Linked DNA regions of Marinagarivorans cellulosilyticus. The protein of the gene in region 2 interacts with the protein of the main gene of each other region in a pairwise test. Links are inferred from orthologs where the notes say so. Each region holds a gene or a part of one and is shown on either strand. Other genes may lie near its edges. The genes, in order: fliG and fliM.

The links.
Region 1: the proteins of fliM (region 2) and fliG interact in binary tests that used the Escherichia coli proteins (3 or more experiments, as listed by UniProt). The link is inferred for Marinagarivorans cellulosilyticus from one-to-one orthologs.

Annotation. Positions count from the first base shown.
Region 1 is NZ_AP023086.1:4,378,172-4,394,805, forward strand. The notes cover bases 2,267-5,121. They hold fliG (flagellar motor switch protein FliG), read right to left. Parts: upstream 4,283-5,121; coding sequence 3,251-4,282; downstream 2,267-3,250. Other genes in these bases: MARGE09_RS17920 (flagellar assembly protein FliH), read right to left, coding at 2,267-3,251; fliF (flagellar basal-body MS-ring/collar protein FliF), read right to left, coding at 4,298-5,121. In the rest of the region: flagellar export protein FliJ, read right to left, coding at 182-640; flagellar protein export ATPase FliI, read right to left, coding at 725-2,080; more of MARGE09_RS17920, read right to left, coding at 2,073-2,266; more of fliF, read right to left, coding at 5,122-5,992; flagellar hook-basal body complex protein FliE, read right to left, coding at 6,012-6,371; MARGE09_RS17940 (GAF domain-containing sensor histidine kinase), read left to right, coding at 6,576-7,802; MARGE09_RS17945 (hypothetical protein), read left to right, coding at 8,039-8,332; MARGE09_RS17950 (nitrite/sulfite reductase), read left to right, coding at 8,627-10,291; MARGE09_RS17955 (DUF934 domain-containing protein), read left to right, coding at 10,275-10,763; MARGE09_RS17960 (cation:proton antiporter), read left to right, coding at 10,852-12,018; MARGE09_RS17975 (sensor histidine kinase), read right to left, coding at 12,791-13,474; MARGE09_RS17980 (response regulator), read right to left, coding at 13,545-15,155; MARGE09_RS17985 (helicase-related protein), read right to left, coding at 15,262-16,634. UniProt on the Escherichia coli protein: FliG is one of three proteins (FliG, FliN, FliM) that forms the rotor-mounted switch complex (C ring), located at the base of the basal body.
Region 2 is NZ_AP023086.1:4,028,540-4,041,139, forward strand. The notes cover bases 1-2,910. They hold fliM (flagellar motor switch protein FliM), read right to left. Parts: upstream 2,003-2,910; coding sequence 998-2,002; downstream 1-997. Other genes in these bases: MARGE09_RS16385 (flagellar biosynthetic protein FliO), read right to left, coding at 1-571; fliN (flagellar motor switch protein FliN), read right to left, coding at 577-1,005; MARGE09_RS16400 (flagellar basal body-associated FliL family protein), read right to left, coding at 2,012-2,521; MARGE09_RS16405 (flagellar hook-length control protein FliK), read right to left, coding at 2,679-2,910. Outside these bases: more of MARGE09_RS16405, read right to left, coding at 2,911-4,031; MARGE09_RS16410 (Hpt domain-containing protein), read right to left, coding at 4,241-4,582; MARGE09_RS16415 (fused response regulator/phosphatase), read right to left, coding at 4,593-6,326; MARGE09_RS16420 (STAS domain-containing protein), read right to left, coding at 6,411-6,713; MARGE09_RS16425 (phosphoadenylyl-sulfate reductase), read left to right, coding at 6,945-7,658; HTH-type transcriptional regulator CysB, read right to left, coding at 7,721-8,695; MARGE09_RS16435 (sulfite exporter TauE/SafE family protein), read left to right, coding at 8,955-9,740; MARGE09_RS16440 (3'(2'),5'-bisphosphate nucleotidase CysQ family protein), read right to left, coding at 9,702-10,625; MARGE09_RS16445 (DUF3530 family protein), read left to right, coding at 10,666-11,994; MARGE09_RS16450 (histidine phosphatase family protein), read right to left, coding at 12,009-12,539; MARGE09_RS16455 (adenosylcobinamide-GDP ribazoletransferase), read right to left, coding at 12,536-12,600. UniProt on the Escherichia coli protein: FliM is one of three proteins (FliG, FliN, FliM) that forms the rotor-mounted switch complex (C ring), located at the base of the basal body.

The DNA.
Region 1 (16,634 bases), 350 kb from region 2 along the record:
CAGACTGCGCTATGCCCCGAGATTGGTATAACTACCCAAAGACCAAGTCTGTCGACCGCAAGGTTGCCGCCTTGATCTGGGCGCGAATATTACGCCAATCATTTGAATTTGCAAGCATTTATTCCGACTTGATTTGCCCTAAACATAGCAAGCACCTAGCCGGCAACCTTTAGCACTAAGGTTAATGCAGCTTAGCGTGGGACTCCGAACGGACAAATTGTTGCTGCGCCCACTCGTCCAGTAGCTTTTCTTCTTTTTTATCGGCTTGGGCTTGGGCTTCGTCACTCATGCGCTTAACCAAATCTTGCATGGCGCGCTGTTTGAGGTGGGCTTTTTGCCAGAGTGATTTCTTATGCTCGACGTCGCGCTCGTTTTGCGCGATGAGTAACCGCTGCTGTGATTGCGCTTGTGATAACTGGCCTACAAAAGCACGCTGACGCATTAGCTGCTCTGATGATAGCCGCAAATTACCGGCTTCGTTCGCGGCTGCGTAATCGTTTAAGTAATTGAGAATATCATCGAGTTTATGTCGCTCTGAAGCGAGCCGCGCTTTGGCATCGGCGAAGGTATTTGCCGCGGACTCTACGTCTTTTTCTGCAAGCTCTAGAATCAAACTCATTCGCTTTGTTTTATCTGACATGCGTACTCTCCTGCGAGATTAGCAACGCCTACCTGCGTGCAACTTAAATTACAGCTCCGTCACACAAAGATACGCGCCCTACCCCTAACTTTTGGCCTGAACTGGACCGGCGATAACATTTTTAAGATGAGCGGCACTCTCGGCATACTGCGCCTTTTGAGTAAGCCCCTGGCTAATAAACTGGATAAGGTGCGGGTGCCGCTCGATGGCCCGATCAATGGTTGCATCGGCGCCAGGTACATAGGCCCCCACTGAAATTAAATCTTTGTTTTGACGATGAGCAGCCAATAGCTGCTTGAAGTTTTGCATCATTTTAAGCTGCTCTGGCGGCACGATATTGGGCATTACACGGCTGATCGAGGCCTCTATGTTGATTGCGGGGTACACCCCCTCCTCGGCCAATTGCCGCGACAATACGATATGACCATCCAGAATAGCCCTCGCAGAATCCGCTATCGGGTCTTGTAAATCGTCGCCTTCGGTCAGCACGGTATAAAAGGCTGTAACCGAGCCCTGCCCTTTGGCGCCATTGCCGGCGCGCTCCACCAATTCGGGTAAGCGTGCAAACACCGAGGGCGGATACCCTTTTGTGGCCGGCGGCTCGCCGATGGCTAAGGATATTTCGCGTTGCGCTTGCGCGAAGCGGGTAAGCGAATCCATTAACAGCAGCACTTTTTTGCCTTCGTCGCGAAAGTGTTCGGCTATGCGAGTTGCCAAATAGGAAGCCCGCAAACGCATTAAGGGCGCTTCGTCGGCGGGGGCCGCTACGACCACCGAGCGCTTAAGGCCCTCCTCACCTAAAATATGCTCGATAAATTCCTTTACCTCACGGCCGCGCTCACCAATCAAACCCACAACCACAACATCCGCTTCGGTGAACTTTGTCATCATGCCTAAAAGTACACTTTTACCGACACCACTACCGGCAAATAGCCCCAAGCGCTGGCCCTCGCCCACCGTAAGCAGCGCATTAATTGCCCGAATACCCACATCTAGCGGAGTAACAACCGGCTCGCGATCCATTGGGTTAATAGTTTGCGGTTTAATATCGAGCGTGGCATCGCCCTCTAGCGGCCCCTTACCGTCTAAAGGGTGCCCCAAACCGTTGATAATTCGCCCTAAGCTTGCCTCACCTATGCGTATGCGGTCAGCGCCATTAACCGGTTTTACCACCAAGCCCGGCTTTAGCCCTTCTGCCGCTCGAATAGGCATAAGGTAAGTCGTGCTATCACTAAAACCGACAATTTCCGCCTCTACAGGCGAGCGCCCGGGCCGAATAATTTCACAATAGGTGCCCACCGGCACACTTAGTCCCACAGCCTCTAATGTTAAGCCCACCATTCGCGTTAGCCGCCCGGCCGCTAGAGGTAAGCGCTCGAAACTGGCATATTGCCGCTTGCCGGCTAAGCGTTCGCTAGCGCTGATAGGAAGGTCAATCATCTACTGCACGCCCTTCGCCTGCTGGCGCTTGTGATTCAGGCCTTACTGGCCCTTGGGCTTGATCCGCTTGTTTTTCTAGCGGCGCCTTAAGTAATTCTTCCTGTGCCTCAGTGTCTGACCCGCCACCGGTTACACCTTCTTTTTTATTTACCTCGGGGCCCTCACCATCTCTCCAATCATCGCGGCCATCATCGCCCCCCTCACCCTCTGCCCCTTTATTTTCTGGCTGAGGCGAAAGCGTGGAGGCCTCTGCCTGCGCTTGCTGGGGAACCTCTGCGGCAATAGCTGCTTGCGGCTCTTTTGGCTGGGAAATTGGCTGGGAAACAGGCTCCCGCTCGAACGATGGCACCTCGCTTGTTGCAGCGCTGCTATCAAAGGGTTTATCAGCCAACGCAGCGACAAACTCATCAAGCCGCGCAGCTACCGAGTAATCAATATAGCTATGCTCGCTTTTTACACTGCAACTGCCACGCGTAAGCGAGGCATCCTCGTGAATCACATCGGCAGCTATCGGTTGCGGTGCGTAATCGCGGTAGGCATTGGCGTCATCAGGGTGAAGGTACAGGGCAATATTTTTTTCGACAGGCGGTAAGGCCTCTAGAGCACGATCGACAACGGCAATGATCTTGCGCGAATCTAATTGCAACTCTTGTTGAAGAATATGCTTTGCCAGCCCCAACGCTAAATCCAACGTGGTATCTGCGAGTGCTTGCTGCTGATGCTCAAGCGGCGAAAATAACGCTTCGCATAACTGCTGCAAGTGCTGCCCTTGCTCTTTTAGCCACTGGCCATGCTCACTTTCTGCCTGCTCAGTGCCTGCTTTTATGCCCTCGCTGTAGCCGGCTTTTCGGCCATCCAGCTTGCCTTGTTCTAAACCTTCGGCATAACCTTTATCAAAACCATCTTGCTCTGCCGCTTGTGTAATTTCTTCTAGCTGCTGAGCGGTTACCCCTTTAACCTGCTCGGGCTCCGGAGGATCAACATCTTCACTAACAACAGGCGATTCTGGTGCCGAGCGCTTATTTTGCTGTGCCTTATTTTTGCCCGCTTGGGTTTTGCGCTTGCGCTGCTCGTCGCCATTAATAACCTTGCCATTAACTTCAGGCAACAGCCACGATTTAGCACTTGCGATATCCTCAAAAGGAATGCGTCCTGGGGGCTGAGCACTCATTAAACCATTGCCTCACCACCGCCGCCGAGCGAAATATCACCCGCATCGGCCATGCGGCGGCATATTGCCAAGATTTCTCGCTGCGCCGTTTCCACTTCAGATAATTTAACCGGTCCTTTAGCTTCCAAATCATCGCGCATTAATTCGGCAGCACGCTTAGACATATTGCCAAATACTTTTTCTTGTAGATCTTCGTCGGCACCTTTTAAGGCAGTAATTAATAGTTCTGAAGACACCTCGCGCAAAATAGCCTGTATACCGCGGTCGTCTACATCTTTTAAATTCTCGAAGACGAACATCAAATCGGAAATTTGCGTACCCATATCTTCGTCAACTTCTTTAATCGACTCCATTAACTCATTAGCAATAGAGCTATCCAAATTATTGACAATTTCAGCCGCCGTTTTAAAGCCGCCAATATCTTTAGTCTGCGAACCGGCGTTACCAGAGAATTGCTTCTCAAGAATATCGTTCAACTCTTGTAAGGCGCTCGGCTGCACTGTATCGAGCGATGCAACGCGCATCATTACATCTAAACGCACTTTTTCAGGGAAGTAAGCCAAAATTTCTGCAGACTGATCAGCATCCAAATACGCCAATACAATGGCTTGAATTTGCGGGTGTTCGTTGCGAATAATGTCGGCAATAGAACGCGCTTCCATCCATTTAAGCGTATCCAACCCGGTGGTATTGCCACCCATTAAAATGCGATCGATTAAGCCATTGGCCTTATCCGACCCTAATGCCGTTACCAACATATTGCGAATATAGTTATCTGCCCCCATACCCAAGCCCGTTTGGGTGCGCACTTCATCCATAAAATTGGCAATCACCACTTCCACTTCGTACTGCTGTACGTTTTTTAGCTGGCTCATCGCCGTACCCAAACGCTGAACCTCTTTTGGCCCCATATGTTTAAGCACTTCTGCCGCGGTGGACTCACCCAACGACATTAACAAAATCGCAGCCTGATCCAGCTTGGGCAAATTAACTTTTTTGGCTTCTTCCTGTGCCGGCGGGTTATTAGGCATTATTAATCCTCGGCATTATTCTTCGTTAATCCAACGTTTTATTACTTGCGCTACACGGCCTGGGTCCTCTGCAACTAAACCTTTTACAGCATTTAATTGCTGCTCGTAGCTTTCTTCTGGGCTGGGCAAGGCCATGGCATCACCACCGGTTAAGGTAACGGTTTCATCACTTAGTGAGTCGAACGAATCCACACCTGCCGCTTGCAATGCCGCTAGCTCTTTTGCTTCATCTTCTGCTCGCGCTTTTAAGCCCGATTGCGCCAAACTTTTAAGTACCGGGCGCAACAAACCAATAATTAATAAGCCAATAATAAATACCCCAGCCAATTGCTTGGCCAGCGTTTTAAACCACGCCGTTTGATACCACGGCATGGTGTAGTCGAGGGTATTTAAATCATTGATAAAGGATTCATTCAGAATATTGACGCTATCACCACGCGCCGCCGAAAAACCAACCGCATCGCGCACTAATATGGCTATGCGCTCTAACTCTGCATCAGTCCAGCGCGTGCGAACTAGCTCGCCAGTTTCTGGGTTTGGTTGCATTTTATCGTCGACAACTACCGCCACAGATAACCGCCGCACGCGCCCTTTTTCATGCTTGGTATAACTAACCGTACGATCCAGTTCATAGTTGCGGACAGCTTGCTTGCGTGAATTAGACGGGCTTGCACCACCGCCTTCGCCATCTTGTCCGTTGGCAACTTCAGGGGCATTGCCTCCATCCGGTGGCTGATTCGTTAACGCCCCAGGAATCCCCATTGGGCCGCCTGCGCCCTTGCGCAACTCTTCTACCGTTTGCTCGCTGCGTATTGCCGGTAAGTCTGGATTGAAAGATTCTTCGGCTTGCTCAACCTCGGTAAAATCTAAATCAGCAGCAATTTCTGTTTTAAATTTTCCATCGCCAATAATGGGGGTTAACAAGCGGCGAACCCGCAAAATAATATCGTTTTCTACTTTTTTGGTGTAATCCAAATGCTGAGCAGCAATTACCAGCCTCTCGTCCTCTACCCCAACAGATAACAAGTTGCCTTTCTGGTCGACCACCGTGACGTTTTCAATTTTTAATTCGGGAATGCTTGAGGCCACTAAATTGGCAATACCCTTAACTTGGCGCGTTTCGATATTGCGCCCAGGGAATAAATCTAAAAATACAGAGGCCGACGGCTCGCGCCCATCACGCACAAATACAGAAGCTTTAGGAATGGCGAGGTGCACCCTTGCACCTCGAATTGAGTTAATACTAGAAATAGTGCGCGAAAGCTCTCCCTCTAAGCTTCTTTTATAACGCGCCGACTCCATAAACTGGCTGGTTCCAAGCGGCTGCTCCTGATCAAGCAGCTCAAAGCCAATTGATTGATTCCCCGGAATTCCTCGTTCCGCTAATTTTAAGCGCGCCTGATGCACTTTATCGGCAGAGACCAACAGCGCGCCCGTTTTCGGGTCGACCTTGTAAGCGATATCATTAAAATCGAGGATTTCACCCACTTCGCTACTATCAAGGCGGTCCAAGCTGCCATACAAGGGTTTGTAATCGTCGCCCTGCGTCCATAGCACCACAGCAAAACCAATAGCCACACTGGCTGCAATGCCAACCATTAAGCCAGCTTGCCGAACCAAATTCAGATTATTAAAGCCTTCAATTAAATCGCTTTTAACACCACTGGATTTAACCTGTACTGTTTCACCTGCTGCTTCTGCCGTTGCCATTTAACGCTACCTCACACCATTAAATTGGCATATTCATGACGTCTTTATAAGCCTCAACAAGCTTATTTCGGACTTGGGTCGCCGCTTGAAAAGCAACGCTGGATTTTTGCGATGCGATCATTACTTGGCTGATACTCACATTGGGGTCACCTTGAATATAAGCTTTTGAAACCGCGCCAGATTCTTGTTGAATATTATTCACCTTATTAATTGCTTGACTAAAAACATCACCAAAATCAACGCGATTTTTATTTTCAACAGGGTTGATTCCGCCAGGGCGAATGCCATTAGCGCCCTCCACGCCGCCAAAAGCCTGCGTTTGCGATTTAATGGAGCGCATCTCTGTCAATAAACGATTAATGTCAACACGATCTGTCATTGTTCTACCCTGCCAAAGGTTTGGCGTTTTTACCCTTACTACACACAAGAGCACAAAGCAGGCCAGAAACTTAAACACCGAGGGATACGATAAATTTCAAGCGACAAAAAGCTACCCAATAAAGCTACTTATCCTCACATCACAAAACCCGCAAGCGTTGACTATAATTGGCTACATAGCCAACACTACAAACTTGGATTCGCCATGGACTACCCCTCTTTTATAGAAGATACGACTTACATCAGCATGGATGCATCCGCCAGCGAAAACGAACAACTACGCGCCATGCTAAGCAACCTAACGCGCATCCATTTACTAACCGCTAGCCGATTTGAAAATTTTGACGACCTGATTCACGAATATTTAGTCTCTGGTATAGAGGTGTTTGGGTTAGAAACAGGTATTGTTAGCCGCATTGTTGGCAACAGCTACACAGTATGTGATGTGATAAGCCCACTAGACGTACTCGAAAAAGGACAGGAATTTGGGCTGGAAGACACTTACTGCCGCGAAGTCATTAAAAGCCAACAGGTTTTAGGCTTTCCACAAGTGGGGGCTTTAGAATATATGCGGTGCCACCCGGTATACGAAAACCTTAAGTTAGAATCCTATTTGTCAGCGCCTATTTTTGTGGCTGACGAACTGTTTGGCACACTAAATTTCACCTCTGTATCGGCGCGCGAAAACGGCTTCTCCACACACGAAAGAAACCTTATTGTGTTAATGGCCAACGCCATTGGCGCCTTCATTCTTTTGCGCAACAAAGAGGATCACCTGCTGGCCCTTAACCAAAAAATGAAACGCTTTGTTGGCTACGTAGCGCACGATTTACGCAACCCGCTAGGCACTATTATCGGGCTAACTAAAATGGCAACAAAACCCAACGCCTCGCCCGAAAGAATCCAACAAATAGCGCAAAAGATTGCACGCCCGGCTGAAAACGCTCTCGAATTTGTGAATACCATTTTAGAGAACGCCGCGCTAAGCACCGGCAAAATTGCGCTGAGCAAAACCCAAGTTAATGCCAAGCAGTTAATCGAAGAGGCCCAGGATGCCGTGGAACACTTTGCAGCCGAGTCAAACATTACAATAACGCTGGATGCTCCTGATCAGGCTGCGCTGCTGTGTGACAAGCATCGCCTGCATCAAACCCTAACCAACCTACTGATTAACGCGATTAAATACTCGCCGGAGAACTCTCTTATTCAATGTTCTGCAACTCCCCTTGAAGGCGGCACTCAAATACAGATAAAAAACCCAACGTCCCCCGAAACACAACAAGGCCGAAGACTTGATGGGCAGGTCTATGGAAGTGTTGGTTTCGGCCTCGACATTGTTCAAGAAGTATTAAAAGCGCACGATAGCTCGTTAGCCATAGATGAATCACCCGAGACCTTCATCGCCAGCTTCACTCTACCGGTTAGTCACTAGATGCGCTAAACGTTACTCTTCTTCACGCAGCGCTACCTCTGCCGCACAAACCTAACAGATCAAAAAATAGGCGAATCAATGCATGCGCAACCACTGTGTGGCGCCTTAATAGTCAAAAAGACTAAAAAAAGTTAAAAAAAGACAAGTTCAGGCAAAGATGTTTCTTTTATACACACTTTAGAGTTGCTAGAATGCGCGGCAAGTAACAGCGTGTTTAACTACCCTTGGGTATCCTCATGAAAAAGATTCTCCCTTCTCTTTATTTCGCCTTATGTGCTGCCCCCTTAGCAATGACCGCCAATGCAGGCAACAGCGATACAGCCGATCAAAGCATGGAGCTTGCTGAGGCTTTTGACGTGATTCAAGAATACCGCGAGCTGCGTGAATCTTGCGCAATTGGCACCTACGAGCAACGCCGCCGCTGCGTTGGCGAGCTTAGCGAAGCGAATACTCTGTATCGCGAAGCCAAAGATGTCATCGCCAAACAAAAACTATCTACCAGCGACAGCACGCTTGCCAGCTACAACTAGTTAAAAACTCCAATTGAGGCGCCGCGTTTTACACCAATGCGCCAATCAAAGATCACATACGTCACTCGCGGCATTAGCGCTTTTGCTGTATGCTGCGCGTCCGCTTACGCGCTGGGTTGCAAAGGCCTTTTAGCGAGCGACACCTTTTGAGCTTAAAGTTCTGCTTTTGCTCAAAAAGTCACTTTGCCTCTAAAGACCAGTCAACCAACTGCAATGCGCTTGTGGCTACCCCAAGCGCTACCTGCAGCGCCAAGCCACTCCCATCGATAGACTCGGAAAAGGTAACCAAACCCCATGTACGTTTACGACGAACATGATCGACAGCTGATCTTAGAGCGCGTGGCGCAATTTCGCCGCCAAACCGAGCGCTACTTAGAGGGCACTCTTGCCCCAGAACAATTTTTACCACTGCGCCTACAAAACGGCCTCTATGTTCAGCGCCTAGCGCCAATGCTGCGCATTGCTGTGCCTTACGGGCTACTTAACAGCAAGCAGCTGCGCAAACTGGCACACATTAGCCGCCATTACGACAAAGGCTACGTGCACGTTACAACGCGCCAAAACATCCAGCTCAACTGGCCCCTACTCGAAGAGGTGCCAGACATCCTTGAAGAGCTAGCCTCTGTTGAAATGCACGCAGTGCAAACGAGCGGCAACTGTATTCGCAATGTAACCTCCGACCATTTCGCAGGCATTGCTACCGACGAGCTTATCGACCCGCGTCCTTACTGCGAAATTATTCGCCAGTGGTCTACCTTCCACCCCGAATACGCCTTCCTGCCCAGGAAGTTCAAAATTGCCGTTTCGGGCACAGAAGAAGATCGCGCCGCAATCCGCTTTCACGACATCGGCCTGCAGCTCGTTAAAAACAGCGAAGGCGAAATTGGCTTTACCGTCCTTGTTGGCGGTGGCCTTGGGCGAACACCCGTTATCGGCAAAGTTATTCGCGAATTCCTACCCGAGCACGACGTACTAACCTACCTCGAAGCCATTTTGCGGGTATACAACCTCAATGGCCGCCGCGACAACAAATACAAAGCGCGCATTAAGATTTTAGTTAACGCAATGGGCGTCGAGGCCTTTACGCAAGCCGTCGAAAGCACTTGGGAAAAACTACAAGATAGCCCAACACGCCTTACCGACAAAGAGATTAAGCGCGCCAAGAGTTTTTTCACCGAGCCCGACTACGCCCAACTAGACGACCTTAGCGAAACTGCCGAGATCAACGCTCTACGCAGCGAGAACGCCGCCTTTGGACATTGGCTTAGCCACAATGTACACAGCCATCGCGTGGCAGGCTACCGCGCCGTCACGTTATCGCTAAAGCCAACCGGCATTGCGCCCGGTGACATCACCGACTCGCAACTAGAAGCCATTGCCGACTTTGCCGACGAATACTCTCTTGGCGAAATCCGCGCAACACACCTTCAAAACATGGTGCTTGGCGACGTTAGAGCTAACAAGCTTTTCGAGTTGTGGCAAAAACTGTGCGAAAACGGCTTCGCCACACCCAACGTGGGCACCCTAACCGACATGATTTGCTGCCCAGGCGGTGACTTTTGCTCGCTAGCAAACGCTAAGTCCATCCCCGTTGCCGAAGCACTGCAACGCGAATTTGACGACCTCGATTACCTTTACGACTTAGGGCCACTAGACCTTAACATTTCAGGCTGCATGAATGCCTGCGGCCACCACCATATTGGCCACATCGGCATTTTGGGTGTCGACAAGAAAGGTGAAGAGTTCTACCAAGTCCAGCTTGGCGGCAACTCTAAAAACGATGCCGCGCTTGGCAAAGTACTGGGCCCAGCCTTCTCCCGAGCCGAAGTCACCAACGCCGTAAAGACGATACTCAACACCTACGTCGATAAGCGCGAAAACGAAGAGACCTTCCTTGAAACCTACAACCGCCTAGGTTTAGCCCCCTTTAAGGAGCGCGTATATGCCAAAGCTAATTAAAAATAATGCCGCCCAAGATAACAGCTGGGTAACAATTGCAGACCAAGAAGGTTTGGCCAAAGCAGATCTCGCCAACGGGAAATACCTTGTGCCGCTGGAATTGTGGCAACAAAACACCGAGCTGCACAACGCCAATATCGGCGTATGGCTAAACGGCGACACCAACCCAAGCCTGCTTACCCAACAGCTAAAAAGCGCACCAGCTATCGCCATTGAGTTCTCGGCATTTGCTGATGGACGCGGTTTTTCCCTAGCGCGCATCCTGCGAGAAGACTGCGATTTTAGCGGCGAACTTCAAGCTACAGGTGAATACATGCAAGACCAACTGTATTACCTTAAGCGCTGCGGCTTTGACGCTTTCGCCGTTCCCGACGACGCAAATATTGACTCCATGCTCGCTAGCTTGCAAGATTTCACAAACAACTACCAAGCTTCGCACGACGAACCTCGGCCGCTTTTTAGGCGCCGATAACAGCCGTACCGTCGCACATATAGGAAAGGGGCTAAATAAGCCCCTTTTTTTGATCTAAAATTAGCTAACACCACAAGAATAGAGCGATATGACCGGGCACCTCTTTGATGCATTCTTTTTGATCTTCACCGGCTCCGCCATTGTTGCCTCGGTTGCACTATATTCACGCCAACCTTTACTGGTGGCCTATGTTGCCATTGGCATGTTATTTGGCCCCTTCGGCTTAAAAATCGTTCCAGACCTCAATATCGTGAGCGATATATCCCATATAGGTATCGTTTTTTTACTTTTCTTACTTGGGTTAGACATGCAGCCCAAGGCGCTTAAAAGCGTTTTTAAAGAAATATCCATAGTCGCCATCGCCAGCTCCACGCTTTTCGCGGGGCTTGGTTATTTGCTGGGACTCTCCTTTGGCTTTAACCAAACAGAATCTGTCGTGCTCGGCATGGCGCTCATATTTTCGAGCACCATCATAGGCATAAAGCTGCTACCCACCACCGTACTACACCACAAACACACCGGCGAGCTAATGGTTGGCCTACTGTTGTTTCAAGATTTTCTAGCCATCATATGCTTGCTCATCCTTGCCAGCGGGACGCCTGGCGAGCTAAACCTGCCAGAACTCGGCATGGCGTTTGCCGCCCTACCCGCACTTGGCGTCATTGCGTTTGCATTTGTTAAGTATGTACTTTTACACCTTATTTCACGCTTTGATCGCTTCCACGAATACATTTTTTTGCTGGCAATCGGCTGGTGCCTCGGCCTAGCCAAACTTGCCGAATTTATGCATTTATCTGCGGAAATCGGCGCCTTTATTGCGGGCATCACCCTTGCGACCAGCCCCATATCGCAATTTATTGCACTTAACCTTAAACCCTTGCGAGACTTCTTCCTGATACTGTTCTTTTTCGCACTTGGCGCACAACTCAACATTAGCCTGCTACCCACCCTATTTCTTCCGATCATTGCCGTTTCCGCCGTTGTACTTATCGTCAAGCCCGTTGTTTTTTACGGGCTACTGTGCAGAAAGAGCGAACGCAAGGGGTTGGCGTGGGATATAGGCTTTCGATTAGGGCAAATCAGTGAGTTTTCGCTACTTTTAACCCTTGTAGCCAGCACCAACGACATCATTAGCGAAAAGGTAACCGTCGTCATCCAAAGCGCTGCAATTGTGACTTTTTTGGTATCGAGCTATATCGTGATTTTTTGCTTCCCCAACCCTATCGCTGTCAGCGAAAAGTTAAGGCGCGACTAAAAAGCCAAACCAAGCAAAAACAGTAGAAGTTTGTTCTTTGTTACAGGAAGGGAACAAGAGAAAGGCAAATAAAAATGGCAGCCTAAGCTGCCATTTTATAGTTCGGAATAATCATCCACATATTCAAAATCATCATCACTCAAAACATCATCAGGAGCTTCCAACAACTCCTCCAAATAATCTTGCATAATCTCTCCTCCATATAGGTTTAGTTAGCAAGTGAGGTTAGTGTCTTAGATATATATTGCAGTGTGATGACAACACAAACACTACAAATACAAAACGACGAAGACATTCAAAAAGTCGCAAAGACATTAACATCACAACAAAACTGTAGCAGAGAATTCGAAAAAGGAAAACAACAAGACCTTGAACGTAAAAAGCCGCACAATTTCTTGTGCGGCTTTTTAGATAAGTGGCGGACTGGACGGGACTCGAACCCGCGACCCCCGGCGTGACAGGCCGGTATTCTAACCAACTGAACTACCAGTCCGCGGTAGACTACTCAGGACACTAACTTAACGTTAGCACCTAAAACTTTTTAGCTTAACCGGCGTTGATTATACCGATTAAAAAGTCTTGGTGGGTGGTACAGGGGTCGAACCTGTGACCTACGCCTTGTAAGGGCGCCGCTCTACCAACTGAGCTAACCACCCGAGGAGTGACGCGCATTTTACAGTTTGCGCATGGCATGTCAAACCTTTTTTGTAAAAAAACTGAAAACAACAAAATATGCATATAATTCAATCAATTAGGCTATTTTTTTAACCTTTCAATTGGGTATAAACAGTTCAAAAACGCCACCACCAAGAGGCTGTCCATTGCGTAGTGAAATGCGGCCCACGCCATGCTTAGATTGATGCATGGAGGCGATAATACTCGCAAAATACAACCCCAGCTGCGTACTGTCACCCTCGCCGGAGCGAAGTTGCTCGGGGTAGTCCAGCATACCCGCAGGAAAACCATCGCCATCATCTGCCACCGTCAAACAAAGAACGTTTTTATCGCATTTAGCAGCCAGTACGATTTTACTTTTTGTATAACGACAACCATTAACCAAAACATTCTGAATAACACTGCCGACTAAGTCAGCATCAAAATAGGCTTCCAAGTCAGCGTCGCAATCAAGAATGAGCTCTACATTACGACTATCAATTAGCGGGTGGTTTCGCGCAATCTGGTCTTCTAGCACATCCACGACAAAGTGCTGATCCACATGCATTGGCAAGCGTTTTTGCTGTAAGCGGTAAATCGACAACAACTGCACTAGTTCGTTATTAATGCGAGAAGCTTCGTAATGCAGGGTGTTCATCTGCTGCGATTGCTCGGTATTTTCAACAGGCATACTCTCAAGCACCTCCTGCAAAGAGGCTATCAGCATGCTTACGGAGTTTTTCATATCATGCACGCTAGACGCTAATACCGTTGAAAAGTCGATATCGTTCGGCTCTATCATAACCTCCTCCCATCTAGTGACTTTGCGACAAAAGCAGCTTGCCGAGTATTTGAAGCGCTCAGTTTAAAAACTAACCATTAAACATAGCGTTGAGTTTCTTATAGCGTGAATATTGCGAATGCTCGTCATCGACAGACTCGCCAATTGCCTTAAGCGCACTATCGACTGCCATTTTTATGCGCGCATCGTTGTCGCCACTTTTCATTTTGCCAATTAGCGCCTGAACAATATTCAACTGAATGCCGACATGCCGAGGGAATAAAACCTGTGCCCGCTCAAAACACGTAATGGCATCATCAAACAACGAACCATTGTATAGCTCGATACCTTCGCGGTTAATTTGCGCCACTAGTGCTCGGTTTGCCTCGCTCACCGGCTCATTCAATAGCTCATCAAGGCGCTCTAACGCCTCTTGGTCGTAGGTATAGTGCTGAATTAAGCTGTGCACCAGCTCATCGGCGCGCTCTGCATCGCCAATAGTTTGCAGCGCCTTTACGCGGGCAATGTCTGTTTCTATGTCTTGCGGTTGTTTAGCATAGCTTTGCTCGGCTTTTTCTACTGCTTGACGCCCTGCCAAGGAGTGCTTGGCCAAAAACTGCAGCCGGCCCTGTAAGAATTGCAGGCGCAATAGCTGATCGGGGCTTACGTCGTAGTGATTGGTAGCGTCAGACAGCATTTCCAACGCTTCCTGTGGAAGCTTTCTGTTGTTTTCAATAACTTGTTCTGGCGCCGATGCCGTAGCCATACCAAAGTGATAAGCATCATCCCACGAGCCATGGCAGCTTTCTCGCCCTAACCGAACACACTCGCGCAACGCTTTTAACGCCGTAGGATAATCGCCATTTTTTTCTGCTATGTTCGCGAGGTTTTTTTGCCGAAGAATCGACATTGGCGAGACCTGCACAGATTGCGCAATAGCATCTTGCAGCTTTGCCGTATCGTCACGTAAAAACCAATTGCTTGCCATACCATCGTAAGCCGGCAAATAAAGTGGATTCTCACTGGTTAGCTCGCAAAAAGCAGCACCAGCTTCTTCTAGCTGCCCCTTTGCCTGATGCACATACGCCAAGCCCAGGCGAGCCCAATCTAGCGGCTTTGTTTCAAGCACTTTTTGGTAGAGCTTTTCCGCTTTTGTCAGCTCGTCAAACTCAACAAACAACTCGCCCAAAAACTTTTGCGCAGGCAAGGCAACACGGCCACCACTTAACGCAATGCGCGTTAATATGGCCATTGCCTGCTCAGAATCCCCTTTATCTAAAGCGCGATACGCTGGGCGCATTGCCTCGCGCTGTTCGAGTAAGCGCCCTATTCGCCGCTCCAGCATTTGCGTATTTATAGGTTTTGCTAGGTAATCATCGGGGGTACAGTCGTAAGCAGCCATCACTGCCTGCTTAGAAACATCGGCGGAAATCAGAACAAATAAAGACTCTCGATCTATGAGCTTTTGATGACGCAGCGCCTCCAATACGCGCTGGCCGTTCTTGCCAACGCCGAGGTCGTAATCGCATAAAATAACATCGAATTTTTTGCTTTTGCAGATCTCGAGGGCTTCCATACCATTGCTGGCCGTCATGATACTCATAACGCCCAACGAATTTAGCATGCCATTAATTGTCGTACGGAAACTGCTAAAGTCGTCCACGACCAAAAACCGCAAATTTCCGTACGCAAAACCGCCCATTGAGCCCCCTATTTCTGTCACCTATTAAAGTGTAGTCAAGGTGAAAATAAATGTGGGGGCTATTTCATGCCTATATGTAGGGTTATCCGATTTTTTAAGCCTGCAACTAAAGCGCTTTGGGCTCGGTTGTGACGATTAAGCGAATAGCTGATAACTGCAAGTGAGTTTGGGCCGTTAACGCGTGCAGCAACTGGCGCTCTTTTTCAGCAAGGTTATGCACCTCGTCCATATCGATGGCTGGGTTCTTTTTGGCCAACTGCGTTAAGCGGTTTTTCTCTTGCGAGAAAAACGATGTGATTTTTGCACTGGCCGCCTCGATAAGGTTAACCTTGTGCACCTCAGAAAAGGCTTCAGCCTTGGCATACCAAGCGGGCATTTCGGCTTTTTTGCTTTGAATAATCTTGCGAGCCAACTTCTTATCGACATGAGTCAACGATTGCTGCAATTGGCTTTCTCCTAATACGGCCGCCAAGTCCTTATCGCTAATATCAAGTGTTAAGGTCCGCACAGAGTAACTCTCTAAAAACGGCAAACACTCGCTGGCATGCTCTGACTGCACAACAACATCAAAACAAGCCTCTAGCAGGCATTTACCCGCTGGCAACTGCTTACTGGGCAACAATGCCACGCACGCAGAGCCTAGCTCACTGTGATGCAGTAACTCCCACAAACCACTAATAAAAGGCGAGTCCCAAGTCATAAAGACAACATCTTCACGAACACACGCAATACTGCGCTCAAACGCTACCTCAAAACCCTCAGGGGGGATGCCCGGCAGTGAAGGCAGTAACATATTGTCCGCCGGAATTAGCGAATAAGTTCCATTACCGAGATCCTCGAAGTGGAAATTTAAAAGCTCGCTAGCCATTTCAACCAACGCTGCAGGCGTAGACTCTTCGAAGCCTGTTATGCGCTCAACCAATTCACCTGCTAACGGCTGGCGGCAACTGTTGCGCTCTAACAAGGCATCCCGGCCATCTCGAATTTTAGCTTCCAGCATGGCTACTTGTGTTTTAGCTTCTTGCTTAATAGCCTCAGTTAAATCTGAAAACTCACCGGGGAAGCACTGTTCATGCACGCTACCGGCGGCAGGGTTTTGGCGCCCAACGCAATCGAGCACTTCGTGGTACCAATGCCAGCGCAAGGCGTTCTCATCTGGCTCGCCGTTTTCATTGGTGCTAATAAGAGCGTGCACATTGACATCATTTGCCTGACCAATACGATCTAAGCGGCCAATGCGCTGCTCCAGCATGTCGGGGTTTTCAGGTAAATCGAGGCAGACTAAATGGCGACTAAACTGAAAGTTACGGCCTTCGCTACCAATTTCTGAACACAGTAAAACCTGAGCCCCCTTTTCAAAATCGGCAAAGTAAGCCGCGGCGCGATCTCGCTCGATTAAGTCCATATCTTCATGGAACAGCGCCGGATCAATGCCGTGTTTTTGCCACAAGTAATTTTCGCAGTCGATAACCTGCATTT
Region 2 (12,600 bases):
GACCCTTTAATAAAAATTCATTGAGCTTATGCTGAAAGTCCATCGCCGTTTTAGCGCCTAAATGCGGCGACGGTAACTCGCTGCTATCAAAACCCAGCATCGGCACAGCCTTTACCAAATTCACGTTGCCACTGGCAACACCAATCAATAAGCTTTCACCGGCAAAATCAACAACCACCAAACGCTCTTTAGCACCAACATTAAGCGTTTCACGTAGAACTAACTGCTTACCTCTTTTTAATGCCGTAAAGCCTGTACGTTTTAGCAACCCTGCCACAACGACTATAACCAGCAATACCACCATTAATGCACCAAGCACTTTTATTATTGAGCGCGCTGGGCTTAAACCAGATGTCGCCAATGCATTGCCCGTTTCTTTTTTATTCCCGAGTGGCGAAGCCAAAGCCGTAGTATTAATATCTTCCGCCATTGCGGTATTTTCAGGCAGCCCCCGTGCAACCAAAGGGTCTACAGCAAGGTTGACTTGCTCAGTTGCAAGCACCGGCGTCGCCTGCGCAATGCAATGCCCCGTTAAACTTAGCATCACAATAAAAACAATGAATTTTGTCATCGATGCTACCTCAGTTTTTTAATTCGCTCTGAAGGACTAATAACATCAGTCATTCGAATGCCAAATTTTTCATTGACCACAACCACCTCTCCGTGGGCAATGAGCGTACCATTCACCAAAACATCCAGCGGTTCGCCAGCGAGTCGATCCAACTCAATTACCGAGCCCTGATTTAGCTGCAGTAAATTCCGGATGGTAATTGCAGTACGGCCAACCTCCATAGAAATGCTGACAGGAATATCTAAAATGACGTCCAGATCCGGGCGGCCATCAACGCTCGCTGCTGCGCCAGTGCCGGCAGCAGCGGCAGGCTCGTCAAACTCCTCAAGATCAACCGCCTGAGCAGCCTCTTCCTCTACTTGCTCCTCCATAGCTGCAGCCCATTCATCGGCCATGCTGTCCTGATCAACATTATCATTCTCGTCATCACTCATCAGTTTCTCCTTCGGGCGCACCCGGCTTAAATGGGCCTGCTCGGTCTATTTGTTCACACACTTTAAGGGCTAGGTGCTCACCACGTTGACCTAGCGTGGTTCTGAACATAGGCACACCGTTGGCCGTTAACACTTGCATTTCTGGTAAATTTATCGGGATAACATCACCGGGGCGTAGCTCAACAATATCGCGCAAACTAATATCTCGACGGGCAATGTCGCACTCAAGTTCAACTTCCGCATCCATCACATCCTCACGTAACGCATTTATCCAGCGGTCGTCTCTTTCGTCGGTATCCGATTGCAAACCAGCATCAAGAATTTCTCTAATTGGCTCGACCATCGAATACGGCATCGTAATGTGAAGTTCTCCGCCGCCGCCGTCGAGCTCAACATGAAAAGTACTGACCACAACCACTTCGCTCGGACTAACAATATTGGCCATCGAGGGATTAACTTCTGAATTAATATATTCAAAATCAATTACCTTTACTGCGCGCCAAGCTTCTTTTAGATCAATAAAAGCCTGCTCCAATACCATCTGCACAACACGTAATTCTGTGGGTGTAAATTCACGCCCTTCAATTTTGGCATGTCTACCATCACCACCAAAAAAATTGTCAACTAATTTAAAAACAAGTTTTGCATCAAGAATGACCAAAGCTGTACCACGTAAAGGCCGAAACTTGATCATATTCAAACTGGTCGGCACATAAAGGGTATGGACATATTCGCCGAACTTTTGAATTTGAATCCCCCCAACAGAAACATCTGCAGTACGACGCAGTAAATTAAACATGCTTATTCGGGTATAACGTGCAAAACGCTCATTAATCATTTCTAACGTAGGCATTCGCCCACGAACAATACGGTCCTGACTTGTTAAGTCATAATTACTGACCGCAAGGGGATCACTGTCGTCCTCCGTTTCGACATCGCCATCATCAACACCGTGAAGTAAGGCATCGATCTCATCTTGTGATAATAAATCTTGCATCCCTTTACCCTACTGCATTACAAAGTTGGTAAATAAAACCTGCTCGATACTTGGCTTGCCGATTTCTTTCTCTAGAATTTTCTGCAGTTCTTGCAAGCACTGCTGACGAAGCAATTCTTTTCCTTCAGCCGTTTGCAATTCGTTATACATTTGACCACCAATCGTTAACACCAACGCATTGGTAATTAGAGGCGCATGAAGCTCGATAGCGGAAATGACACTTTCGTCACGGATTAATAAAGTAACGTCGACCTGAGCATAACGCTGCCGCCCCTTGTAACCGAAGTTAGCAATAATGGCCGGTTTAATCGGGTAGTAAATCGCCGGTTCTTTGACGTCCTCAACAACCGCTTCCTCAGCTGGCATTTCTTCTGCCGGAGGAGTCATCAATTTAAGGGCAAAAATAGTTCCCCCGACTGAACCACCAACCAGTAGTAAAGCCAATAGAACCAATAGAATCAGCTTCTTTTTGCCGCCGCCAGCTGGCGCTTCGGCACCGCTTTCTTCCTCTTCAGCCATGTCAAAAACTCGTCGTTTATTAAATTTTTTATCAATTAATTAATGACGGAGCAAAAAAAGGGCCACATAACTATTAAAGACACACATAAAGTTGTTAACACAGAGGCACAAAAAAGGCCGCGATATACGCAGCCTTTTTCGTCACATTTTTTAGTTGCTATACAAAGTGATCTACAGCCGAACGAGGAACATGCACAACATGCTGCTCGGGCTGAGCCTCCTCTGGGCCTCCTTGGGGTTCGCCACCATAAGTTTGCGAATCATCACTATCAGAAGCTTGCTGATCAGTCACATCCGCTTGCACAAGATCTAACCCCTCCTCATCAAACGAGTCTTTTAAGCGCTGCAAAGTGGAATCTAGAGCTTCGCGGACAGCCGCATTTTGCGCCGAAAATGTAACCGTCGCTTGCTCATTGGCCATTGATATTTTGACGTTTATCGGTCCCATATCCTGCGGGTTTAACTGTATTTCAGCTTGCTTAATATTTTGCGAAGCCAAATTGGCTGAACGTTCCGCAATTTGGCCAGCCCAAGCCGGCGAGCCAAAACGTACATTAGCCGAAACAAAAACACGATCCACTGCTGGCAAAGGCGCTTTTGGTGAAAGCTCTGTCGCGGGTAACGCAGGCTTAAAATCTTGCTCTTCTTGTAATGAATAATTTTGCTGAAAACTAAAACCTTTTTCGGGCATTAGCGCTTCTGAAGCACCCGCTTTAGCGGCAATCACGCCAGAGCCTTGCGCCATGAATTTATTGGATAATGCCTGAGTTAACTGTCCATTATTCATTGACGACAACATACCGCCCCCGCTTTGCGGAGTACCGGTAGGAAGAGTAGACTTACCTAACATCACAACCGATGCTGAAGTCGAGCTTAACTCGTCATCGCCGCTCACAGCAACCTCAGGTGTCGCATTCTTTAGCGCAAAACCTTTTATCGGCATACTGGCCAGCGCTTCCACTTTACCTTCCGAAGCCGGCGACTCCGTTAGCTTCGCTTGTAGCGGCAAATCGACCTTTTGTAGATCAAGCGCCGCATTCGGCCCCATCTCCGCGCCGACCTCTGGCGCCTCGCCCGCGCCAGATAACAACTCTTGAGGCTTAAGCCCCTCTGCTTGCACAGGAGAAGTAAGCGGCTTGACTTCCCCTTCAGTCAGAAAACTAGGCTCTTCAATAGGCAGTAATTCACCAGCCATGTCTGGCGCCGGCGCCAGCACGGCCTCAGGGCCGATCACTTGTGCAGAGGGCTCGTTTGTCGCTATGGGGTTCTCAGTAGATGTATTTTTATCATTATTGACCTTACCCTCATCGCCTTGACTATTTTTTTGTGCCGCCCTAGCCATCGCTTTTTTAAAGTCTTTTGCATCCTGCGCTTGTTGAGTATCACTAGCGGAGCTTTGTCCAGCGCGACCATCCGCGGATGCAGCTTCGCGACTGGCGTTTTGCTTTTTAGGCGCGTGATTAGCAACAGGCTTATCTAGCATGTTTAAAGCAGAGGCATGAGTCGTCATTATTTCGTCCTGCAGATTAAGTCTTGTATCAAAACTAAGAGAATGCAGAAACTACGCCAATGGTTAACAAAAGATTACAGCGCAAGGTTTATAGCTTTATTGCGCACACTATGGATATAACGAAAGCTGTAAATACAGCCAAAAAACTGTTTGAAGTCAGTTTTTTGGCGTACCTGGGCTTATCAACAGAGGGAATGCGCAACCGACAATTAGGCAACGCTAAAATCTTGCAAAGCTTGGCAAACAGCGGAAAATTCTTTCACAACAGCGGAAAATATTGGTTCGGCACCGGCAAGGTTTTGCGCATGTCCCATTGCCTCAAGCTGACCACAATAATCGGCCAATAAATTTGCCCCGACATTGCGGCTACTGCCTTTTAGACCGTGAGCTTCGGCATAGAGGACTTCTGCACTACCAGCAGATAAGGCTTCTTGCATTTTATCTATTCGCGCTTGACCATCAAGAATAAAACGCTCAACCAAAACCTCAAAACCCTCGGCTAACAATTCTTTAAGCTCGGCCAACACACCTAGGTTTACAGACTCCATCATAGGCTCCACATTAATCTTCAGTACTCCAACGGAAAACCGCTTCGATGCGGTTACCAGGAACATTAATCGTTAATCGCTCACAAATTGAATCTATCAGCTGCAACCCCCGGCCAAAATAATTCGGGTGCAGATCCCCTTTTTCGGTCTTCACCACCTCGTCCTCTTTAACAAAACCTTTACCACTATCAGTAAAGCGAATCGTTAATAAGCCGCCATCGACCTCAAGCTGGTGCTCAAAGTCAATTGTTACCCAACCATCTTGAAGCTGCTCTAGCCCTTCTTTGCGCAGCTTATAATAAGTTGCAAAGCCCTCGGGTGATGATTTAAGTTTTGATGATAATCCCAGAACACCATGCTCAACTGCATTATTAAATAATTCAGAAAGTACAGTGTACAAAACCGAACTGCTTTGGCGAAGGTGTGGAACCTCCGAAATGACGTTTAACAGCAACGGTAGCGGGTCAAACGTTTTTAATGACGAGGTATTTAATTTTAACGTCATTGCCCAGTCCGCTAGGCTACCACGTGATTTAGGTGCACTTTTTAAAACTTTTTCAGCCACTTCGTCGTTGGGCATTTCCAAAGAAACAATCGAGACGTCATCATCGCCATCGCTGTCGCCAATATGGTTTTGCACACTTTTAAGCACGGTATCGAAAATAGTATCCACCGGGCTCTGAGCATACAAAATGGCATTTAAGCGCTCCTCGCCAAACATGTTTCCATCGGGTTTTCGGGCTTCGATAATGCCATCGGACCATAAAAATAGCTGATCGCCTTCGGCCATTTCATAGCGTGCTGGCGTATGGTTAAATTCCCGGTTAGATAAAACGCCCAACGGCAAATTAGTCGAGCGAATAACATCGAACTGACGACTCTCAGCACGATAGATGCCACCTTCGGGTAACCCACCAGACCAAATCAATGCGCGTTTTTTATGGAAGCTTAAATCTACCGCCGTGGCGCAGCAAAAAAGGCCTACCGGCAAAGTATGGTAGAGCTTGCCATTAACCTCGCGAATAATATCGCCGATACTAAAGCCTTTTCTGGCCATACCATGAAAAATTGATGCCAAAGGCATAGAGCCGATAGCCGCAGGTAAACCATGCCCGGTAAAATCACCCAATAAAAGCAACAAGCTGCCGGTTGGGCTTAAATCTGCAAGAATGACATCACCATTAAATACCGCAAGCGCAGACATATAGTATTTAATAATGGGCAAATCTAACGTACCCGCATAGGTGATTTTGTCAAACACCTGCTTTGCCACTTCTTGCTCTTGCATTAAATGGGTGTTATTTAATTCAATTTGATCGCGCTGACGAATCATTGTTTGATTCATTTCGCGCATGCGATAAAACGCTTTAATTTTGGCTTCAATAATTACCGCGTTATACGGCTTAGATAAAAAATCATCGCCACCGGCTTCTAAGCAGGTAGCCAAGGATTCAGCATCGGCAAGTGATGTTAGAAATACAATCGGGGTAAATACATCGCCAGACATTTCTCGGATTTTACGTGCCGCCTCAATACCATTTAAGTTCGGCATTAATACATCTAAAAAAACAAGGTCTGGATTATGACGTTCGAATTGCTCGACGGCCTGCAGGCCATCCTCGGCCATAATGACGTGGTAGCCTCCCTTTCTTAGCATGGATTCAAGGATCATCCGATCCACGGCGGAATCTTCGGCGACTAAAATCTTTACGAGCGCCTCTTGCACTTCATCAGTTTTGTCGCCCATCCTACCCTGCTCCATCTATAGCCAGCTTTAAATCACTAAACCTTACCTACATCTTGGTTTAAGCGATAACAAACGTATTTTTGACTACTGAATGCTAAATAGCTTTTCGAAACTTGATATCGCAAAAATCTTTTTAACTTCTGGCGAGCAATTAGAAATTGTAATTGATGCGCGGTCACCGCCGGCAAAGTCGCGCAATACCAACAACATACCCAGCGCAGAGCTATCGAGATACTCCGCTTTACGCAAATTTACCTCGTACCCTTCCAAACCACTCCCACCTTCATAACAACTACGAAACTCGTCAAGTGAGCTTGCATCAAAACGACCATCAACCTCAATCATTAATGTTTTGCCATCACCAGAAACCGAAGAGTTAATTGACATGGGTAAGTCCACCTTTAATACCAAATCTAATAATAGCGATTATCGCCGTGAAAGCCTGAACGGCCATAATCCAAGAATAGTCCAAAACTGTAATTGCGCGAGAACTCAGGCAAAGTTGTCCAATTTGGGGATAAGCGGTAGTTTTTGATATGATCAGCGCCGCCAAAATGACTACAGCATAGGCGCTGCGCGCGCCAGCAGACCTAAACCCGTTTTAAATGAGCACACGCTATGATCGCGATCGACCTAGACGCCGAACTACAAAAGAAAAGCCCCCGCGAAATCCTCAAGTACGCCCTCGAAACACATGACAATATCGCCATTTCTTTTAGTGGTGCCGAAGATGTTGTACTGGTTGATATAGCCAGCAAAATTCGCCCAGACATCAACGTTTTCACGCTAGATACCGGGCGCCTGCACCCAGAGACGTACAGTTTTATCGATCGCGTGCGCAACCACTACAACATTGATATCGAGCTTATGTTTCCGCAAGCAGAGGCAGTACAAACGCTAGTCAAAGAAAAGGGGCTGTTTAGCTTTTACCAAGACAACCATCAAGAATGCTGCGGCATCCGCAAGATAGAGCCCTTAAAGCGCAAACTGGCAACTGTGGATGCTTGGGTGACTGGCCAGCGTAAAGATCAAAGCCCAGGCACAAGAATGGGCATTCCTGTTATTCAAAACGATGCCGTATTTGCGGGCGCCGACCGCGAGCTTACAAAGTACAACCCGCTGGCAAACTGGTCTTCAGAAGATGTGTGGATGCATATTCGCGCCTTAGAAGTACCCTATAACACCTTGCACGACCAAGGCTTTATCTCCATTGGTTGCCAGCCGTGTACCAAGCCTGTTGGCCCCAATCAACACGAGCGCGAAGGCCGCTGGTGGTGGGAAGATGCCACAAAAAAAGAATGTGGCCTACACAACGAAAACCTAAAGGACTAACCACAAAGCGCAGACATAAAAAAGGCCTCGTTTGAGGCCTTTTTATTTAATGCTCGGCAATCTTAATATTCGGGCAGCTGTATATCAGCCAACAATTCATCCAGCTCTATTTTCGAGCTACAGTTAAACGCGCTATCGACCAATTGCTTGGTTAAATGGGGCGCAAACAACTCGATAAAATCGTACATAAAGCCTCGCAAGAATGTCCCTCGCCTAAAGGCCAAACGCGTTGTGCTCGGTTTGAACAAGTGACTAGCATCTAGCGCCACTAGGTCTGAGTCCGTTTCGACGTTGTAGGCTTGCTTGGCGACAATACCAACCCCCAAACCTAGGCGAACATAGGTTTTAATAACGTCGGCATCGGCTGCGGTAAATACAACTTTCGGCGCCAAGCCATGCTCCATAAAAGCTTCGTCTAGCTTAGAGCGCCCAGTAAAGCCAAAAACATAGGTCACTAGAGGGTGGTTAGCCACATCTTGAATAGTTAACTCTGAGAGCTGGCATAACGGGTGATTCTTAGGCACCAATATGCAGCGGTTCCAGTTGTAGCACGGCAGCATAATAAGGTCGCTGAATAAGTCCATTGCCTCTGTCGCTATCGCGAAATCAACCGAGCCATCGGCAGCCATTTCAGAAATCTGCATGGGCGTGCCTTGGTTTAGCTGCAGTGACACATCGGGGTATTCGCTAATAAACTTGGAAATGATATTGGGCAATACATAGCGCGCTTGGGTGTGCGTTGTGGCAATAGAAAGACTGCCTTTACGCTCATCGCTGAATTCCTGCGCCACCTGCTTAATACTCTCGACTTTACGCAAGATTTCACCCGCGGTGCGCAATATAGCCTCGCCTGCAGGGGTAATTCGGGTAAGGTGCTTGCCACTGCGGGAGAAGACCTCCACACCCAGCTCATCCTCCAAAAGACGAATTTGTTTACTAATACCGGGTTGAGATGTATACAAGCTTTGAGCGGTTGCAGACACATTAAGATCGTGATGCGCAACTTCCCAGATATATCGTAACTGCTGGAGTTTCATTATGCCCTCCGATTGGCGGCAATATTATTAACGTTAAACAAATGGAAGCGGTAAAACACAGTAATAAACGAAGTATTAGAGCAAAAACACGCGCTCATCAATTTACTTATAAAAATATAAATAAATATTCTTTTGAAGAATAGATGCAAATCAGTATATTTGCCAACCTCTTTATAACTCTTAATGTAGCACTCACCAAGCCGAGCGGCGAATGTGTTTGCGATCTTACCCCCAAATTATTGAATTAGTAGGTGTCTTGTTGATAGATTTTCTATTTTACATCCTTGCCGGTGCAGGCGTAGGTCTAGCTGTAGGCCTTACCGGTGTTGGCGGCGGCTCGCTAATGACACCGCTACTAATCCTTTGGGGCATCCCTGAGAAAATCGCCATAGGCACCGATTTACTCTACGCCGCCATCACCAAAGCCGGTGGCGCATGGACCCACGCCAAACAACGCAGTGTACGCTGGGATGTGGTGGCACTGCTGGCGGCCGGCAGTATTCCTGCCTCAATGCTCACCAGCCTTGCGCTTAGCTACTTAGTAAATGACAACCTCGATTATTCGCCACTATTAAATAAAGCCTTAGGCGCAATGCTGGTCTTAACCGGTATTGTTTTGCTATTCAAGAAACAAGTAGAAGCTGAATCCCATGACCTTTCTCACGGTGAACGCTGGTACCAGCGGCACAACAAACCCATTACCGTTATCGCAGGCTTTGCGCTGGGCATACTAGTTACGCTGTCTTCGGTCGGTGCTGGCGCCTTTTGTGCCGTGCTATTGCTATCGCTCTACCCAAGGTTAAGCGCTATTGGCGTGGTCGGCACAGACATTGCCCACGCGGTTCCATTAACCTTTATTGCCGGCATGGGGCACTTTGTGCTGCTCGGCAATATAGACTTCGCCCTACTTGGCGGCTTATTGGTTGGCTCGCTGCCGGCGGTACACGTAGGCGCAAAATTGGCCAATCGTGTGCCCAACGGTATTCTTCGCCCTATTCTTGCAACGCTATTGGTGATTATCGGCGTTAAATTCGCTTTCTTTTAAACTGATGGCACCAGCGTTATTGATAGAAAAATATTGGCTACCTGCCCAAAAGGCCGGGTTCAACAAAGAGGCCTTTTGGTTGTAACGCAAAGGATTGCCCGTTAAGTCCAACAGTTGCCCGCCAGCCCCTTCCAATATTGCCTGCGCTGCAGCGGTATCCCATTCTGACGTTGGCCCCAGCCTTACATAAAGGTCCGCCAAGCCTTCTGCGATAAAACACATCTTTAAGGAACTGCCCATAGGCATCGCCTCAACCTCTTCTAGGCCCGTCAAATAATGGTTTGCCTCTAGCCCGTGATGCGAGCGGCTGGTTAATACCTTAATACTTCGCTGCGGTTGAACAGTGGAGATTCTCGACCAAGAAAGCGCTTGCTGAGGATTAAAGCTCGCCCAGCTATCAATTTTAGCGCTGAAAGCTTCGGTATTAGAGCTAATGCTAGGCAGTAGGCGCGAAACTTGAGCCTGCTCTAGCGGCGACGCTACACTTAGCCCCACATAAAGATTACCCGACACAGGCCCAGCTATAACGCCCAAAACAGCCCGCCCACCAACCACCAGCGCCGCATTAACGCTAAATTCGCCACTGCCAGCAATAAACTCCTTGGTGCCGTCTAGTGGATCAATTAACCAATAGGCTGGCCACTGTGCACGCTGGGCATAATCCGCAATAACTCCCTCTTCGCTGATCACAGGCAAACCTGCAATCGCCGATAAACTATCACTTAATATCCGATGCGCCGCTAAATCGGCTTGAGTCAACGGTGTGTTGTCACCTTTGTAAGCCACATCAGAATAGGTAGCATTGGGATGGTAGTGCGCCAATATGGCTGAACAAGCATCTGCAACTGCCGATAAAATAGTTTGCATTGCTGGGCTGTTATTCATGGTCTTCTGCTATGTTTGGAGTAATCCATCAGAGGGTAACATGTTGAATAGCTGCACGGCACCAAGCACACCAAGGCACCCACCCATAAACACAGCGCCAATACAAAAGCTTCTGGGCAGCCTTGCCCTTTATTTTGCGGCACTGTTTTTGGGTGCAAGCTTAACGCTGCCAACCATAGCCAATAGCCAAGAAGCCCCCGACGTAGCCACGAAGGAAACGCCAAGCCCACCTAGCGATCAAGCCGATACGACCCCAGACGCGCAAAACCCCGACGACAGCGCACAAAGCAATACAGAAACAACCAAGCCTGCCACACCGACGCCACTCGGGCCCGGCCAGCAATACAGTTACAACCCTTTGCAGCAGCAAACACTGATCGAGAGCGAGCTACAAGCTAAACACACACAAGCGCAAAGTATTTGGCTAAGCGCTAACGATACCGATTTTTTAGCGCTATGGCATAAAGATACAAGCGGCAATCCACAGGGCGCACTCCTAATACTGCCAAGCGAAAATACCAACCCTGCCAATCAACACAAGCTAAACAACATTCAACACTATTTGAGCCAACACGGCTGGTCGACACTAACCCTGAGCCTACCCAAACAACAGCAAAAAATGCCGCCCAAGCGCCCCCCCGCTATTGTCGTTAAACCACAAACTGATCAAGCCGACACACCAGAAGATGGAACCCCCGACACGGAAAAGGACGATGAAACAGAAAAAGCTAACGCCGAAAAAAACAATGCCAACCAAACAGTCGATGAATCTAAAGTGGTTCACGACGATTCCGCCGAAGATTTATCGGAAGGCAAAATAATCAGCACAACAACACCCGACGACCCGCCCAACCCAGAACCCCAAGAAAGCAACGAAGCCGTTTTACCCGCCGAAGAAGTTGCTATAGCGCGCATTAAGGCCGGCATTAAACATTTAGAAAGCAAAAAACAATTTAATAATATTGTTTTTGCCGAAGGCATAAGCGCAGCGCGCATTATTCGCACGATATACTCCGAAGAAGCACAAACAGACACCACTGCATTCAGTTCGATTCGCGGATTAATATTGCTTAACAGCGCGCAAGAAATACAACACATCCCCGAGTTTGACTTTTTTAGTGCTTTCGAAAAAATCACCCTTCCTACATTTGATATCATAGAAAGCGCATCGGGTAGAGCCAACTTAGATATTGCCATGCAACAATTAACACAGCGAAAAAGACAAGCAAAAATAAGTGAAATGCCTGTTTATCTCAGCCGAAAAATACAACCCGCCGCGCAAGGCACCAAAGGGGAGCTACGCTTAACACGTATTATTCGTGGCTTTTTGTACCAACATGCTCAAGGCATGGAACGCGATACAAATTAAAGGCGCTGACGCCGCTACCGAAAATGCAAAGCCTCAGCATATGGAACTTGCATAGCAAGCGCTTGCGCCACACTCACGCCATTACACAATACCGCCATCGCTTTAATAACGCCGGCATGGCTTACCGCCGCAACATGATCAAGCCCTTGCTCACGGGCACGCAAACATGCATCGCGGCGCCACAATGCAACGCGGCGAATCAACACCTTAAAGCTTTCGCCTTCCGGCGGAGAAAACATTAAGGGTGAAGCTGCCCACTGATCCAGTGCTTCTCGGCTAATATCATCCCAAGGTACCCCTTCCCACACACCAAAGTCCAACTCGGCGAGGCGATCATCAGAAGACGCATCTCCCCATAAAAAATTCGCCAGCGCTTGGCAACGCGAAAGCGGGCTAGAAAACTTCAACATGGCCGACGCTTCTGGCAGCGAGCTAAGCAGCCTTTTGCGCTCACAATCACTCAATGCCTGAGCAACGACATCGCTGCGGCCATAGCACACCCCTTGCCGCGGCACTAAACAATGCCTAACTAGATAAAAATTCATGAAGGCAAGACAGCCACACAACCAAGGTAAAAAAGCACTTCAGACAATTGCTGTACCGCGC